Regions from separate parts of the Streptomyces sp. CNQ329 genome, predicted to be linked through region 2. Evidence: riboswitches for the same ligand, from Rfam matches in the RefSeq annotation. Region 2 holds a riboswitch; the other holds the start of a gene.
The links. A riboswitch is a leader RNA that binds a small molecule or an ion and turns the genes downstream of it on or off. The one in region 2 is predicted to bind cobalamin.
Positions count from the first base shown of each region.

Region 1: linked by a shared signal. The riboswitch ahead of I003_RS0119225 (CbtB domain-containing protein) and the one ahead of I003_RS0123210 (ribonucleoside-diphosphate reductase subunit alpha) in region 2 are both predicted to bind cobalamin.

Region 1 covers NZ_AXVU01000027.1:51,595-58,598, reverse strand. The annotation lists gene cobN (cobaltochelatase subunit CobN) at 1-457, opposite strand, end outside; gene I003_RS0119235 (cobalamin biosynthesis protein) at 457-1,605, opposite strand; gene I003_RS0119230 (CbtA family protein) at 1,795-2,577, opposite strand; gene I003_RS0119225 (CbtB domain-containing protein) at 2,602-2,838, opposite strand; cobalamin riboswitch at 2,874-3,035, opposite strand; gene I003_RS32660 (histidine phosphatase family protein) at 3,075-3,809, shown strand; gene I003_RS0119215 (DsbA family oxidoreductase) at 3,859-4,560, shown strand; gene thpD (ectoine hydroxylase) at 4,701-5,594, opposite strand; gene I003_RS0119205 (ectoine synthase) at 5,600-5,998, opposite strand; gene ectB (diaminobutyrate--2-oxoglutarate transaminase) at 6,037-7,004, opposite strand, start outside.
Region 2 covers NZ_AXVU01000039.1:19,110-26,113, reverse strand. The annotation lists gene I003_RS0123230 (GntR family transcriptional regulator) at 242-1,048, shown strand; gene I003_RS0123225 (carbon starvation CstA family protein) at 1,233-3,467, shown strand; gene I003_RS0123220 (YbdD/YjiX family protein) at 3,464-3,667, shown strand; gene I003_RS0123215 (GNAT family N-acetyltransferase) at 3,762-4,280, shown strand; cobalamin riboswitch at 4,339-4,486, shown strand; gene I003_RS0123210 (ribonucleoside-diphosphate reductase subunit alpha) at 4,648-7,004, shown strand, end outside.

The DNA of each region.
Region 1 (7,004 bases), on a different contig from region 2:
CGGTGGGGCGGTCGTCCTTCAGGACGTACGAACCGTGCACCCCGTAGGAGGGCATCCGCCGCGGCGGGGCGAAGCCCTCGCCGGTGAGCAGCACCGTGTCCGACAGGAACCGCGCCAGCTCGGCGAGGTTCCCGGGCCCGCCCTCGACGAGATACCGCAACGCCTCGGCGACCACCCCCGCGGGCACGGACGACTCGGCCATCAACTCGGCGTCGGGCACGGACTCGCCGCCGAGCAGCACGGTGGGCAGCCCGGCTTCGCGGAGGGCATCGAGCCCGTCCTCCCAGGCGCGCCTGCCCCCGAGAAGCCGTACGACCACGAGACCGGCACCGTCGAGGAGCCCGGGCAGGTCGCCGGGGGCGGTGCGGGCGGGGTTGGCGATACGGAAGTCCGCGCCGGAGGCGCGGGCGGCGAGGAGGTCGGTGTCGGCGGTGGAGAGCAGGAGCACAGTCGTCATCAGGGGCTCGCTTCGATGGGGAGCAGGGCGGCGCCGACGGTGGTGAGGAGGGCGAGGAAGCAGACACGGGAGGAGAGCCGGACGGCACGCTCGATGTCGTGTACGCCGGGAGGCCGTCCGGCCGGATGGAGAACAGGCCGGTACTCCCTGCGCCCCGCGTACGACAGCTCCCCGCCGAGCCGCAGTCCGAGCGCACCGGCGAACGCGGCCTCCACGGGGCCGGCGTTGGGGCTGGGATGCCGGGGCCCGTCCCGGCGCCAGACGCGCAGGGCGGTGCGGGGATCGGGCCCGGCGAGCGTCGCGAGCGCGGCGGTGAGCCGGGCGCCCGGACAGCCGGCGAGATCGTCGAGCCGGGCGGCGGCCCAGCCGAAGCGCAGATAGCGGGCGGACCTGTGCCCGACCATGGCGTCGAGGGTGTTGACGGCCCGGAACCCGGCAAGTCCGGGAACACCGCCGACCGCACCCCAGACCAGGGCACCGACGACGGCGTCGGAGGTGTTCTCGGCGACGGACTCGACGACGGCGCGGGCGATCCCGGCTTCGCCGAGCCGCTGCGGGTCGCGCCCGCAGAGGCGGGGAAGACGGCGGCGGGCGTCGTCGAGGTCGTGGTCGTGGAGGGCGCGGGCGATGCCGAGGGCCTCCCGCCGGAGGGAGGCCCCGCCGAGGACGGTCCAGGTGAGCAGGGCGGTGAGCCCGATGCGGGGGAGGAGGGCCGTCGCGGGCGCCGCCGGGCGGTGCAAAGGGGACCTCGCGGGTGCGAACGGGGCGGCGAGGCGGACGTGTGCCCCGGCCCCGCCCCTGCCCGAAACCAGGAGGCTGCGCCCCCGGGACCCCCACGGGCCCCGGCCTCCGCCCCCGGCGGGGCCCCGCCCCGGCGGCAGCGGCCGGGTTGCCGCTGTGGCCAGGGTGGCGGCGGCCAGCGTCGTGCCGGCGCAGAGCGCCGTGTGCAGGGCGCCCGCCGTGCGCGTGTCGCGCCACAAGCGGGTTTCCAGCGCCGTCGCGGCGCGGCCGAATGCCGCTACCGGGTGGGCGCGGCGCGGGTCGCCGACGATCCGGTCGGCGGCGTAGCCCAGGGTGGCGCCCAGGGCGTACGCCACCGCGCGGGGGCGGAGGCGCAGGGCGGGAGGTGACGCGGTCCGGGGTGTCATGGTGCCCGTTCGGTGAGGGGGCGGGGGCGGGTCGGGGTGCGGTCGGCGGGCTGGGCTTCCCCGGGCTCCGGGGGCGGAGCCCGGGGAAGCCCGGGGCGTAGCTCTGACGGCGCGGGGCTCGGTCCCGCGGAGGTCTCGGGGGCGTAGCCCCCGAGTTCCGGGAAGGGGCGGGGCCGGGGAACGGCCCTCTCAGCTCGCCACCCGCGCCCTGCGCAGCAGCAACCGCTCCGCCAACTCCCCGAACAGCAACCCGAACCCGACCCACAACACCCCGTGCACCGCCGCCGACGCCAGCCGGAACCGCCACAGCAGATCCCCCGGAAACCCCTCCGGCACCGCCACCGACGACTCCGGCAGCAGCGTCACCGCCGCGCCGGCCGCCACCACGAACACGGCGGCGCCCGCCACCGTCGCGTACCAGCCGCCGAGCCGCGGCACCAGCCGCCGCCCGATCACCGCCGCGCCGACCGCCAGCAGCACGCTCAGCAGCACCATCAGGAAGTACTGGGCCGTCCGTGTGCCGACCGTCTCCGGGTCGCCGACGCCCGGCGGGTTCGCCGGGTACTTCAGGAACGGCACCGCGAAGACCGCGACCAGTCCGCCGAGCGCGAGCAGCAGCGCCGTCGCCCGGGGGCCGAAGCGACCGACGCGGCCCAGCGCGTACGCCACCGCCGGCGCCGCGAGGCCGCCGAGCGCGACGCCGTAGACGAGCATGCCCGTCGCCAGCCCGGCGGTGGACTGGAGGGAACGGCTGACGAGTTCCTCATCCGCACCCGCACCCGCACCCGCACCCGCACCGGAGCCCGCGCCCGAGCCGTGATCGTGGCCGCCGCCCGGCTGCGCCTCCTGCTCGATCGCCGCATCCACCTGCGGTTCGCCCAGGACGTACGCCACGACCAGCGCGAGCACACCCGCACCCAGCCCCGCGAGCATCCCGCGCACCAGAAGCCCGCGCACCACCGCGGAGTTCAGCGTCATCACCGAGATCGCCCCCGCTCAGTGGCAGGGGAAGCCGAGCAGGTGCCGGCCGTCGTGCAGCCACTCGTGCACGCCCTCGCCCGACACCAGGGAGATCGCGCCCTGTTCGGCGCCGACGAAGTACAGCAGGACGAGCATCAGGAGTCCGCCGAGCAGCGCCCACGGGGCGATGGTCTTCAGCGGGAGGGGGGTGAGGAGCGGGCCGGCCGGTTCGTCGGCGGCGGGTGTCGTGGGTGACACGGCTGACTGAGCCATGGCGGAAACCTCCCTGGGATCACGCGTCCCATGCGGTGGAGCAGCTCACGACGGTGCGGGTCTGACTCACCGGACTCCGCCCCGCGGGGGAGTCGTCCGGCTCACAGTGGCGCGGCCGTGCCGGAATCTCACCGGGCTTCCGTTGCGCCGTCGTCTTCGGTTGACGAGGTGACGATACCGTCGCCTGCGGGCCGACGGCCATATGGCGTCCGTCGGGCGGGACACGGAAGGGGCAGGTGACACGGCTGGTGACGGTCCGGGTGATCCTTGTCACGCCGGCGGTCAACGCTGAGCTGCGGCACGCGGTGTTCGGCGCGGACGAGCCGCTGGACGCGGTGGGCCGACGTGCGGCGGAGCGCGCAGGCGCACGCGGGGCGGCTTCTCTGCGTACGCGCACGCCGGCGTACGCCGCGCCGTCGGTCCGCTGCCGGCAGACGGCGGACGCGCTGGGGCTCGCGGCGGAGCCCGAGGCGGAACTGGCGGACTGGGACGTCGGCCGCTGGCGCGGGCGGGGGCTGGAAGAGCTGGCGGCGGCGGAGGGCGAGGCGGTGCGGGCCTGGCTGACGGATCCGGCGGCGGCGCCGCACGGCGGGGAGTCGCTGCTGCAGTTGCGGGGCCGGGTGGGCGTGTGGCTCGACGGCCTGACCTGGGCAGTCGCCGAGGGCGGAGCCGCGGGCACGCACGATCCGGCCGGTCCCCGCACCCCGGAGTTTTGGAACGGCGCCGCCGCCCTTGGCCGCAGCCGCAGCCGCAGCGTCGTCGCCGTCGCCGAGGCCGCCGCCGTACGGGCCGCGGTGGTGCACGCGCTCGACCTGCCCTCCGCGGCCTTCTGGCGGCTGGACGTACCGCCTCTGACCGGTACGGAGCTGACCGGCCGCGCCGGCCGCTGGAACCTCCGCCTCGGAGTCCCCCTGGACCCGGATCCCGGCGCGGGCCCCGCTCCCGGCCCCGTCCCGGACCCCGGCCCCTGATCCCCGCAGGCGGGGGAATACCCCCGTCGCCCCGCCGGTTTGCCCGGTCATGCGAGTAGAGATCTGGTCCGACGTGATCTGCCCCTGGTGCTACATCGGCAAGGCCAGGTTCGAGAAGGGCCTCGCCGACTTCGCGGGCCGGGACGGCGTCGAGGTGGTGCACCGCTCGTTCGAGCTGTCCCCCGGGACCCCGCGAAGCGGCCGGCAGCCTCTCGGCGCGGAGCTGAAGGCCAGGTACGGCTGGGACGACGCGCAGCTCAAGGCGATGGAGGACCGGGTGGGCGCCGCCGCCGCGGCCGAAGGGCTCGGCATGCGCCACGACCGGTTCGTCACCGGCACCTTCGACCTGCACCGCCTCCTGCACCTCGCCAAGGAGCGCGGCCTGCAGGACCGGCTCCTCGACGCGCTCTTCACCGCGAACTTCGCCGAGGCACGCCCCTTCGGCGAGGACGACACCCTGGTCGACATCGCGACCGGCGCCGGCCTCGACGCCGACGAGGTGCGCGAGGTGCTCGCGGAGGAGGACGCCTACGCCGACGCCGTACGCGCCGACGAGAAGGAAGCCGCCGAGCTGGGCGCCAACGGCGTGCCCTTCTTCGTCATCGACCGCCGTTTCGCCGTCTCCGGCGGTCAGCCGGCGGAGGTCTTCACCCAGGCCCTGGAGCAGGCCGCCGTGCGCAGGCTGCAGGACGTCACGGGCACGGGCGGCCAGGGCCTCTGCGCGGACGACCACGCCTACGACGCCTCGTAGCGAACCGCACACGGACGCGGACGACGGCGAGCAGACGCGGACGCGCCCCCCGCCCGGGGATCCGGGCGGGGGGCGCGGCACGGTCCGGCGTCACGTACCCGCGGAGCGGGGGACGTACGCCGTGACGACGGCGCTCGGCGTCACCTCACCGGAGTGAAGTCCCGCGCGCCGATGTACTCCGGCCGCCGCACGGGCGCCGCGAACGGCTCGACCGCCGCGTTCTCCACGCTGTTGAACACGAGAAAAACGTTGCTGCGGGCATACGGCGTGATGTTGTCACCCGAGCCGTGCATGCAGTTGCAGTCGAACCACGTCGCCGACCCGGCCGAGCCGGTGAACAGCTTGATGCCGTGCGCCTCCGCCATCTCGGTCAGCGCCCCGTCCGACGGCGTGCCGGCGTCCTGCATCTGGAGCGACTGCTTGTAGTTGTCCTTCGGCGTGGCGCCCGCGCAGCCGAGGAAGGTCTTGTGCGACCCCGGCATGATCATGAGGCCGCCGTTGGTCTCGTAGTTCTCCGTCAGCGCGATCGAGACCGACACGGTCCTCATGTTCGGCAGGCCGTCCTCGGCGTGCCAGGTCTCGAAGTCCGAGTGCCAGTAGAAGCCGCTGGCACCGAACCCGGGCTTGACGTTGATCCGGCTCTGGTGGATGTACACGTCGGAGCCGAGGATCTGCCGCGCCCGGCCGAGGACGCGCTCGTCGCGCACCAGCTTGCCGAAGACGTCGCTGATCTTGTGGATCTCGAAGATGGAGCGTACGGACTGCGTGCGGGCCTCGACGATCGAGCGCGCGTCGGCGCGGATCTGCGGGTCGGCGACGAGCCGGTCCAGCTCGGCCCTGTACGTCTCCACCTCCTCCGCGGTGATCAACTGGTCGACCGTCAGGTAGCCGTTGCGCTCAAAGCCCTCCAGTTCCCAGGGCGGGATGGGCCCGTCGGCACCCGGTTCCGACCAGACCACCGGGTCCTGACGCGGCGTGCTCACTTCTTCGGCGCCGCGCGTCGGGTAGAGATCGGTGACAGTCGGGCTGGCCATGGTTCTCAGTCCTCCTCAGTCAGCAGGGGGTACACCCCGTTCTCGTCGTGGTCCTCACGGCCCGTGACCGGCGGATTGAAGACGCAGATGCAGCGGAAGTCCTGCTTGATCCGCATCGTGTGCTTCTCGTGCCCGTCCAGCAGGTACATCGTTCCCGGCGTGATGACGTGCTTCTCGCCGGTCTCGTCGTTGGTGAGTTCGGCTTCGCCCTCGGTGCAGACGACGGCCTCGATGTGGTTGGCGTACCACATGGAGGTCTCGGTACCCGCGTAGAGCACGGTCTCGTGGAGGGAGAAGCCGACGCGCTCCTTCGCGAGCACGATGCGCTTGCTCTCCCAGGTGCCCGACGCGGATTTGATGTGCCGGTCGGTGCCCTCAAGCTCTTGGAAGGATCGGACGATCACGGTGCTTCTGTGCCTCTCTTTCGGGTTCGGTTCGGCCGTCAGGCGGTCTCGCGGACCGCGCGAGCGAGGGTGCGCAGTCCCATGTCCAGATCGTCCGGCGTCGTCGTCAGCGCCGGCAGCAGCTTGACGACCTCGCTCTGCGGCCCCGAGGTCTCCAGGATGAGTCCCAGCTCGAAGGCGCGCCGGCACACCCGCGTGGCCCGCGCCGGGTCGGGGAACTCGAGCCCCCACACCATGCCGCGGCCGCGGTAGGTCGCGTCGGCGTCGGAGTGCTCCGCGCAGATCGCGACGAGCGCCTGCTCGATCTGCTCGCCGCGGGCGAGGGTCTGCCTCTCCATCTGCCCGTCGGCCCAGTACGTGTCGAGCGCCGCGGTGGCGGTGACGAAGGCCGGGTTGTTGCCGCGGAACGTGCCGTTGTGCTCGCCCGGCTCCCAGATGTCCAGCTCGGGCTTGAAGAGGGTGAGCGACATCGGCAGCCCGTAGCCGCTGAGGGACTTGGACAGCGTGACGATGTCCGGCGTGATGCCCGCGTCCTCGAAGGAGAAGAAGCCTCCGGTACGGCCGCAGCCCATCTGGATGTCATCGACGATGAGCAGCATGTCGCGGCGTTTGCACAGCTCGGCGAGGCCGCGGAGCCACTCGGCGCGGGCCACGTTGATGCCGCCCTCGCCCTGGATGGTCTCGACGATGACGGCGGCGGGCTTGTTGAGCCCGGAGCCCTGGTCCTCCAGCAGCCGCTCGAACCACAGGAAGTCCGGGACCTGGCCGTCGAGGTAGTTGTCGAACGGCATCGGGGTGCCGTGCACCAGCGGGATACCGGCGCCGGCGCGCTTGAAGGCGTTGCCGGTGACGGCGAGCGAGCCGAGCGACATGCCGTGGAAGGCGTTGGTGAACGAGACGATCGCCTCGCGGCCCTTGACCTTCCGGGCCAGCTTCAGCGCGGCCTCGACGGCGTTGGTGCCCGTGGGCCCCGGGAACATGACCTTGTAGGGCAGGTCGCGGGGGC
Region 2 (7,004 bases):
TCCCGGACCCTGCCCGTGGAGTGGACTTGTGGTCTTTAATGGTTTAGACCAGGTTGACGGTCTTGGTCTGGACCAATCGTGGAACGAAGCCTGGCCTAGACCAATGAGGGTGTCAAGGGTGTGCGGCCTGCCGGTCCGGCTTCCGTTACCGGACCGACATGTGAGCCATCCCGTCACCCCGCGAGGCACCGACGGGTGACGAGCCGTGCCAGGATGTGAGCCGCTACCAGACGGAGGAGTCATGAGGACGAACGCCGGACCGGCCGAGGGAACGCCGGCTGCGACGGTACCGGCAGCCGACGAGCCGGGACGTGCCGGGGGGAACACCGGGCGGACCACCCGTGTGCCCAAGTACTACCGGCTCAAGCGGCATTTGCTGGAGATGACCGAGACCCTTCCTCCCGGCACGCCCGTGCCGCCGGAGCGTACGCTCGCCTCCGAGTTCGACACCTCCCGTACGACCGTGCGCCAGGCGCTGCAGGAGCTGGTCGTGGAGGGGCGGCTGGAGCGGATCCAGGGCAAGGGCACGTTCGTGGCCAAGCCCAAGGTCTCGCAGGCCCTCCAACTGACCTCGTACACCGAGGACATGCGTGCCCAGGGTCTCGAACCCACCTCGCAGCTCCTGGACATCGGCTACGTCACCGCGGGCGACCAGCTCGCCGAGCGGCTCGACATCACCGCCGGCGGGCGCGTGCTGCGCATCGAGCGGCTGCGCCTGGCCAACGGCGAGCCGATGGCCATCGAGACCACCCACCTGTCGGCCAAGCGCTTCCCCGCGCTGCGCCGCAGCCTGGTCAAGCACTCCTCGCTCTACACCGCGCTCGCCGAGGTCTACGACGTCCACCTGGCCGAGGCCGAGGAGACCATCGAGACCTCGCTCGCCACGCCCCGCGAGGCCGGGCTGCTGGGCACGGACACGGGCCTGCCGATGCTGATGCTCTCGCGCCACTCCGTCGACACCCAGGGCGAGCCGGTGGAGTGGGTCCGGTCGGTCTACCGGGGCGACCGGTACAAGTTCGTCGCCCGCCTGCGCCGCCCGGTGGGCTGAGCGGCCTCGCGGCGGCGGACCCGGCGCCGGGCCGGGTCCGCCGCGGCCTCCGGCGGCCGGCAGCGCCCCGGCCGGGGACTTTCGTGATCGGATAGCGACGGCGCACCCTAGTGACGGCAGCCTGCCCCTGCTCTACATTTCGAGCGCATTGCAAAAGAGTGAGAGCTCAGGGGACGGAGCCGCCATGACTGTGCAAGCACCCCCGGACGCGCCGCGAAGGCCGCGCCCGGATCCGAAGAGCGTGATCCTCTGGACCGTCGTCGCCCTGGTGGGCGCCCTCGGGTGGACGGTTCTGGCGCTCTCCCGGGGCGAGGAGGTCTCCGCGGCCTGGATGGTGGCCGCGGCCCTCGGCTCGTACGCCATCGGCTACCGCTTCTACTCCAAGTTCATCGCCTACCGCGTGCTCAAGGCCGACAGGACGCGCGCCACCCCCGCCGAGCGGCTCGACAACGGCATCGACTTCCAGCCCACGGACCGCCGGGTGCTCCTCGGCCACCACTTCGCCGCGATCTCCGGCGCCGGTCCGCTGGTCGGTCCGGTGCTGGCGGCGCAGATGGGCTTCCTGCCGGGCACGATCTGGATCGTCGCGGGCGTGATCTTCGCCGGCGCGGTCCAGGACATGGTGGTGCTGTTCTTCTCCACCCGGCGCAACGGCCGGTCCCTGGGCCAGATGGCGCGCGAGGAGATCGGCCCGGTGGGCGGTGCCGCCGCGCTGCTCGCCGTCTTCGCGATCATGATCATCCTGCTGGCGGTGCTGGCGCTGGTCGTCGTCAACGCGCTGGCGGAGTCCCCCTGGGGCACCTTCTCGATCGGCATGACGATCCCGATCGCCCTGTTCATGGGCTTCTACCTGCGGATGATCCGGCCGGGCCGGGTCGCCGAGGTGTCGCTGATCGGCATCGCGCTGCTGCTGCTCGCGCTGATCGCGGGCCGGTGGGTGGCCGAGTCCTCGCTCGCGGACACGTTCACGCTGAGCAAGGAGTCGCTGGTCATCTGGATGGTGATCTACGCCTTCATCGCCTCGGTGCTGCCGGTGTGGACTCTGCTCGCGCCCCGCGACTACCTGTCGACGTTCATGAAGCTCGGCACCATCGCGCTGCTCTTCATCGGCGTGCTCGTGGCCGCGCCGACGCTGAAGATGGAGGGCGTCACCGACTTCGCCAAGGACGGCACCGGACCGGTCTTCGCCGGCTCGCTCTTCCCGTTCGTCTTCATCACCATCGCCTGCGGCGCCCTGTCGGGCTTCCACGCCCTCATCTCCTCCGGCACCACACCCAAGATGGTGCAGAAGGAGACGCAGGTGCGGATGATCGGCTACGGGTCCATGCTGATGGAGTCCTCCGTGGCGATCGTGGCGATGATCGCCGCGTGCGTGCTGGACCCGGGGCTCTACTTCGCGATGAACTCCGCGCCCACGGTGATCGGCGACACCGCCCAGTCGGCCTCGGAGGCGATCCAGGGCCTCGGCTGGGAGATCACGCCGGCGGCCCTGCAGGCGGCGGCCGACTCCGTCGAGGAGCCGTCGCTGCTCTCCCGTACCGGCGGCGCACCGACGTTCGCCCTGGGGGTCTCGGAGATCTTCTCCAGCGTGACCGGGGACAGTCTCAAGGCGTTCTGGTACCACTTTGCGATCATGTTCGAGGCGCTGTTCATCCTCACCGCGCTCGACGCGGGTACCCGGGTGGGCCGCTTCATGCTCCAGGACACCCTCGGCAACGTCTACAAGCCGCTCAAGCGCGTGAGCTGGTGGCCGGGGCTCATCGGCACCAGCGCGGTCGTGGTGGGGCTGTGGGGCTACTTCCTGTGGGTCGGCGTCAACGACCCGCTCGGCGGCATCAACCAGCTCTTCCCGCTCTTCGGCATCACCAACCAGTTGCTCGGCGCGGTCGCGCTGACGATCTGCACCACGCTGCTGATCAAGTCGGGGCGGCTGAAGTGGGCGTGGGTGACGGGGATCCCGCTGGCCTGGGTCGCGGTGGTCACGCTCACGGCGAGCTGGCAGAAGGTGTTCTCCGACGACCCGCGAGTCGGCTTCTTCGCCCAGGGCGACGTGGCGCAGGAGGGCATCGACTCCGGCAAGCTGTCCGGGCAGGAGCTGGAGGACGCCGAGACGATCGTCACCAACACGACGGTCGACGGGGTGCTCTCCGCGGTCTTCGCGCTGCTGGTGGTCGTCGTGATCCTGGACGCGGCCCGGGTGTGTGTGAAGGCGCTGCGTAACCCGGAGTCCGTGGTCAGCCACGAGGAGCCGTACCACGAGTCGTCGATCATCGCGCCGGCGCAACTGATCGCGACCAAGGAGGAGAAGGAGGAGCTGGCCGCGGCCGGGCTGGGCAGCGGCGGCGGCTTCAAGCCGGGCACGGGACCGGGCGCCGGCGCCGGTGCCGCTGCCGGTGCGCGCGACGGAGGCGGCTCGTGACGGGGACGGCGACGCTGGCCGCGGCCGGGCGCAAGGTCTGGTGGTACGTCCGCGAGGTGATCGGCGACACGGCCTACGAGCGCTACGTCGCGCACCTGCGCGCGCACGACCCCGAGGCGGAGGTGCCCACCCGGCGCGCGTTCGAGCGGATGCGCACGGACGCGGGCGACGACCCGCGCAAGGGCTTCCGCTGCTGCTGAGAGCGGTGCGGCCGATGCCGCAGACGGACGGGCCGCCGTCCCCGGCTTCCGGGGGCGGCGGCCCGTTGTCGGTGGCACAGGGCAGACTCGGAGGATGGACTTCACGGTGCGGCCGGTACGGCCGGGGGAGTACGAGCGGGCGGGCGACCTGGTCGCCGAGGCGTATCTGGCGGACGGGCTGCTGACGTTCGGCGAGGCCGACGAGTACGTGCACGAGCTGCGCGACGTGGCCCGCCGGGCGACGGCGGAGCACGCGGAGGTGCTGGTCGCGGTCGACGGCGACGGCCGGCCGGACGGCGGGCGGATACTCGGCAGTGTGACCTTCGTGACGGCGGGGTCGCCGTTCGCGGAGCTGAGCGGGCCCGCGGAGGGCGAGTTCCGGATGCTGGCGGTCTCCCGGGAGGCGCGCGGCCGGGGCGTGGGCGAGGCGCTCGTACGGGCCTGTCTGGACCGCGCCCGGGAGCTGGGCGCGCACCGGATGGTGCTGTCCAGCACCCCGGAGATGGCGACGGCCCACCGGCTGTACGGGCGGCTGGGGTTCGTCCGCACACCGGAGCGCGACTGGATGCCGCTGCCCGGTCTGCCGCTCTGGGCCTTCGTCGCGGACCTCTGACGCCCGACCGGCAGGCGACACAACATATAGGGGCACTTCCCTGACGAGCCACTAGATGTATGCTCTTCCTAGCTGCCGACGCAGGGGAATCCGGTGGAAGTCCGGAGCTGTCCCGCAACGGTAAGCGACGTAGCGCCCTGCCCCGCCGCGCGCCGGCGGGTCGGTACGTCGCGAGCCCGAACACCTCCGGCGGCTGTCGATGACGTCCGGGTCTCGCGGATTGGGCTCACGGACGCAAGCGGGTCCGCTCCCGGCGGTGTTCGGATGGGGGCACGGTGCACGCGCGCCCTGCGCGCTGCGGGGACCCCGCGTGCGCCCGTACCGCCTCTCTCCCGCGCGGCCCCGCCGAGCGAGGGAGAGCAGCACCTTGACGATCGCACCACCGGCCGCGCTCACGGAGCCCGCCTCAGCCACCCCCCGAGCGGACGACGGCCCCGCCGCCGCGCTCGCCCGCACCCTCGCCGAGCTGACCGCGGACCTGCCCGCCACCGCCCCGGACCGGGTCGCGGCCGGCGCGCTGCGGGGCCGGCACCCGGGCTCCGGCGAGGCGGAGCTGCGGGAGCTGGCCACCGAGGCGGCGGCGGCGCTGATCGCCGAGGAGCCCGAGTACGCGCGGCTGGCCGCCCGGCTGCTGACCCGGGCCGTCGCCGAGGAGGCCGCCGGCCAGGGCGCCACGAGCTTCTCCGCCTCGATCGCCGTGGGCCACCGCGAAGGCCTCGTCGCCGACGGCACCGCCGCCTTCGTCCGGCGGCACGCCGCCCGCCTCGACGCCCTGGTGGACGAGGCCGCCGCCGAGGGCCGCGACGACCTCTTCGGCTACTTCGGCCTGCGTACCGTGTACACCCGCTATCTGCTGCGCCACCCGACCGAACGCGCCGTCATCGAAACCGCCCAGCACTTCTTCCTGCGCGTCGCCTGCGGTCTGGCCGCCGACGAGTCCGACGCCGCTCTGGGCGAAGTCGCCGAGCTGTACGGGCTGATGAGCCGCCTGGGCTACCTGCCCTCCTCCCCCACGCTCTTCAACTCCGGCACCCGCCACCCGCAGATGTCGTCCTGCTACCTGCTGGACTCCCCGCGCGACGAGCTGGACTCCATCTACGAGCGCTACCACCAGGTCGCCCGGCTCTCCAAGCACTCCGGCGGCATCGGCATCCCCTTCACCCGCGTCCGCGCCCGCGGGTCGCTGATCCGCGGCACCAACGGCCACTCCAACGGCATCGTCCCGTTCCTGCGCACCCTGGACGCCTCCGTCGCCGCCGTGAACCAGGGCGGCAAGCGCAAGGGCGCCGCCTGCGTCTACCTGGAGCCCTGGCACGCCGACGTCGAGGAGTTCCTGGAGCTGCGGGACAACACCGGCGAGGAGGCGCGCCGTACCCACAACCTCAACCTCGCGCACTGGATCCCGGACGAGTTCATGCGCCGCGTCGAGGCCGACGGCCTCTGGTCGCTCTTCTCGCCCGCCGACGTACCCGAGCTGACCGACCTGTACGGCGAGACGTTCGACGCGGCGTACGCGCGCGCGGAGGCCGAAGGCCGGTACGTCAGGCAGGTCCCCGCACGGCAGTTGTACGGCCGGATGATGCGTACCCTCGCCCAGACCGGCAACGGCTGGATGACGTTCAAGGACGCCGCCAACCGCACCGCCAACCAGACGGCCGAGCCCGGTGCCGTCGTGCACTCCTCGAACCTGTGCACCGAGATCCTGGAGGTCTCCGACGACGGCGAGACCGCGGTGTGCAACCTGGGTTCGGTCAACCTCGCCGCCCATCTGGGCGACCCCGCCGGCGGCTGGGAGGAGGCGATGGACTGGGAGAAGCTGGACGCGACGGTCCGTACCGCCGTGACGTTCCTCGACCGCGTCGTGGACATCAACTTCTACCCCACCGGGCAGGCCGCCGCGTCCAACTCCCGCTGGCGGCCCGTGGGCCTGGGCGTGATGGGCCTGCAGGACGTCTTCTTCCGGCTGCGGCTGCCGTTCGACTCCCCCGCGGCACGCGCGCTGTCCACACGGATCGCCGAGCGCATCATGCTCGCCGCGTACGCCACGTCCGCCGGCCTCGCCGAGCGGCACGGCGCGCACCCGGCCTGGTCGCGCACCCGCGCGGCCCGCGGCGTGCTGCACCCCGACCACTACCCCGAGGCCGACGTGACCTGGCCGGAGCGCTGGACCGCGCTGCGTGCCCGGATCGCCGCGAGCGGTCTGCGCAACTCGCTGCTGCTGGCCATCGCGCCGACCGCGACGATCGCCTCCATCGCCGGCGTCTACGAGTGCATCGAGCCGCAGGTCTCCAACCTCTTCAAGCGCGAGACGCTGAGCGGCGAGTTCCTCCAGGTCAACTCCTACCTCGTGGCCGAGCTGAAGGAGCTCGGGGTATGGGACGCGCAGACCCGCGAGGCGCTGCGCGAGCACGAGGGGTCCGTCCAGGAGCTGACCTGGATCCCCGAGGAGGTCCGCTCGCGGTACCGCACGGCGTGGGAGCTGCCGCAGCGCGCGCTGATCGACATGGCCGCGGCCCGTACGCCCTACCTCGACCAGGCCCAGTCTCTCAACCTCTTCATGGCCGCGCCGACCATCGGCAAGCTCAGCTCGATGTACGCCTACGCCTGGCGCTCCGGGCTCAAGACGACGTACTACCTGCGCTCGCGCCCGGCCACCCGGATCGCCCGCTCGGCCCGCGCCGCCGGGCCCGCCGGCGTACCCGCGGGCCCCGTCCCCGTACCCCT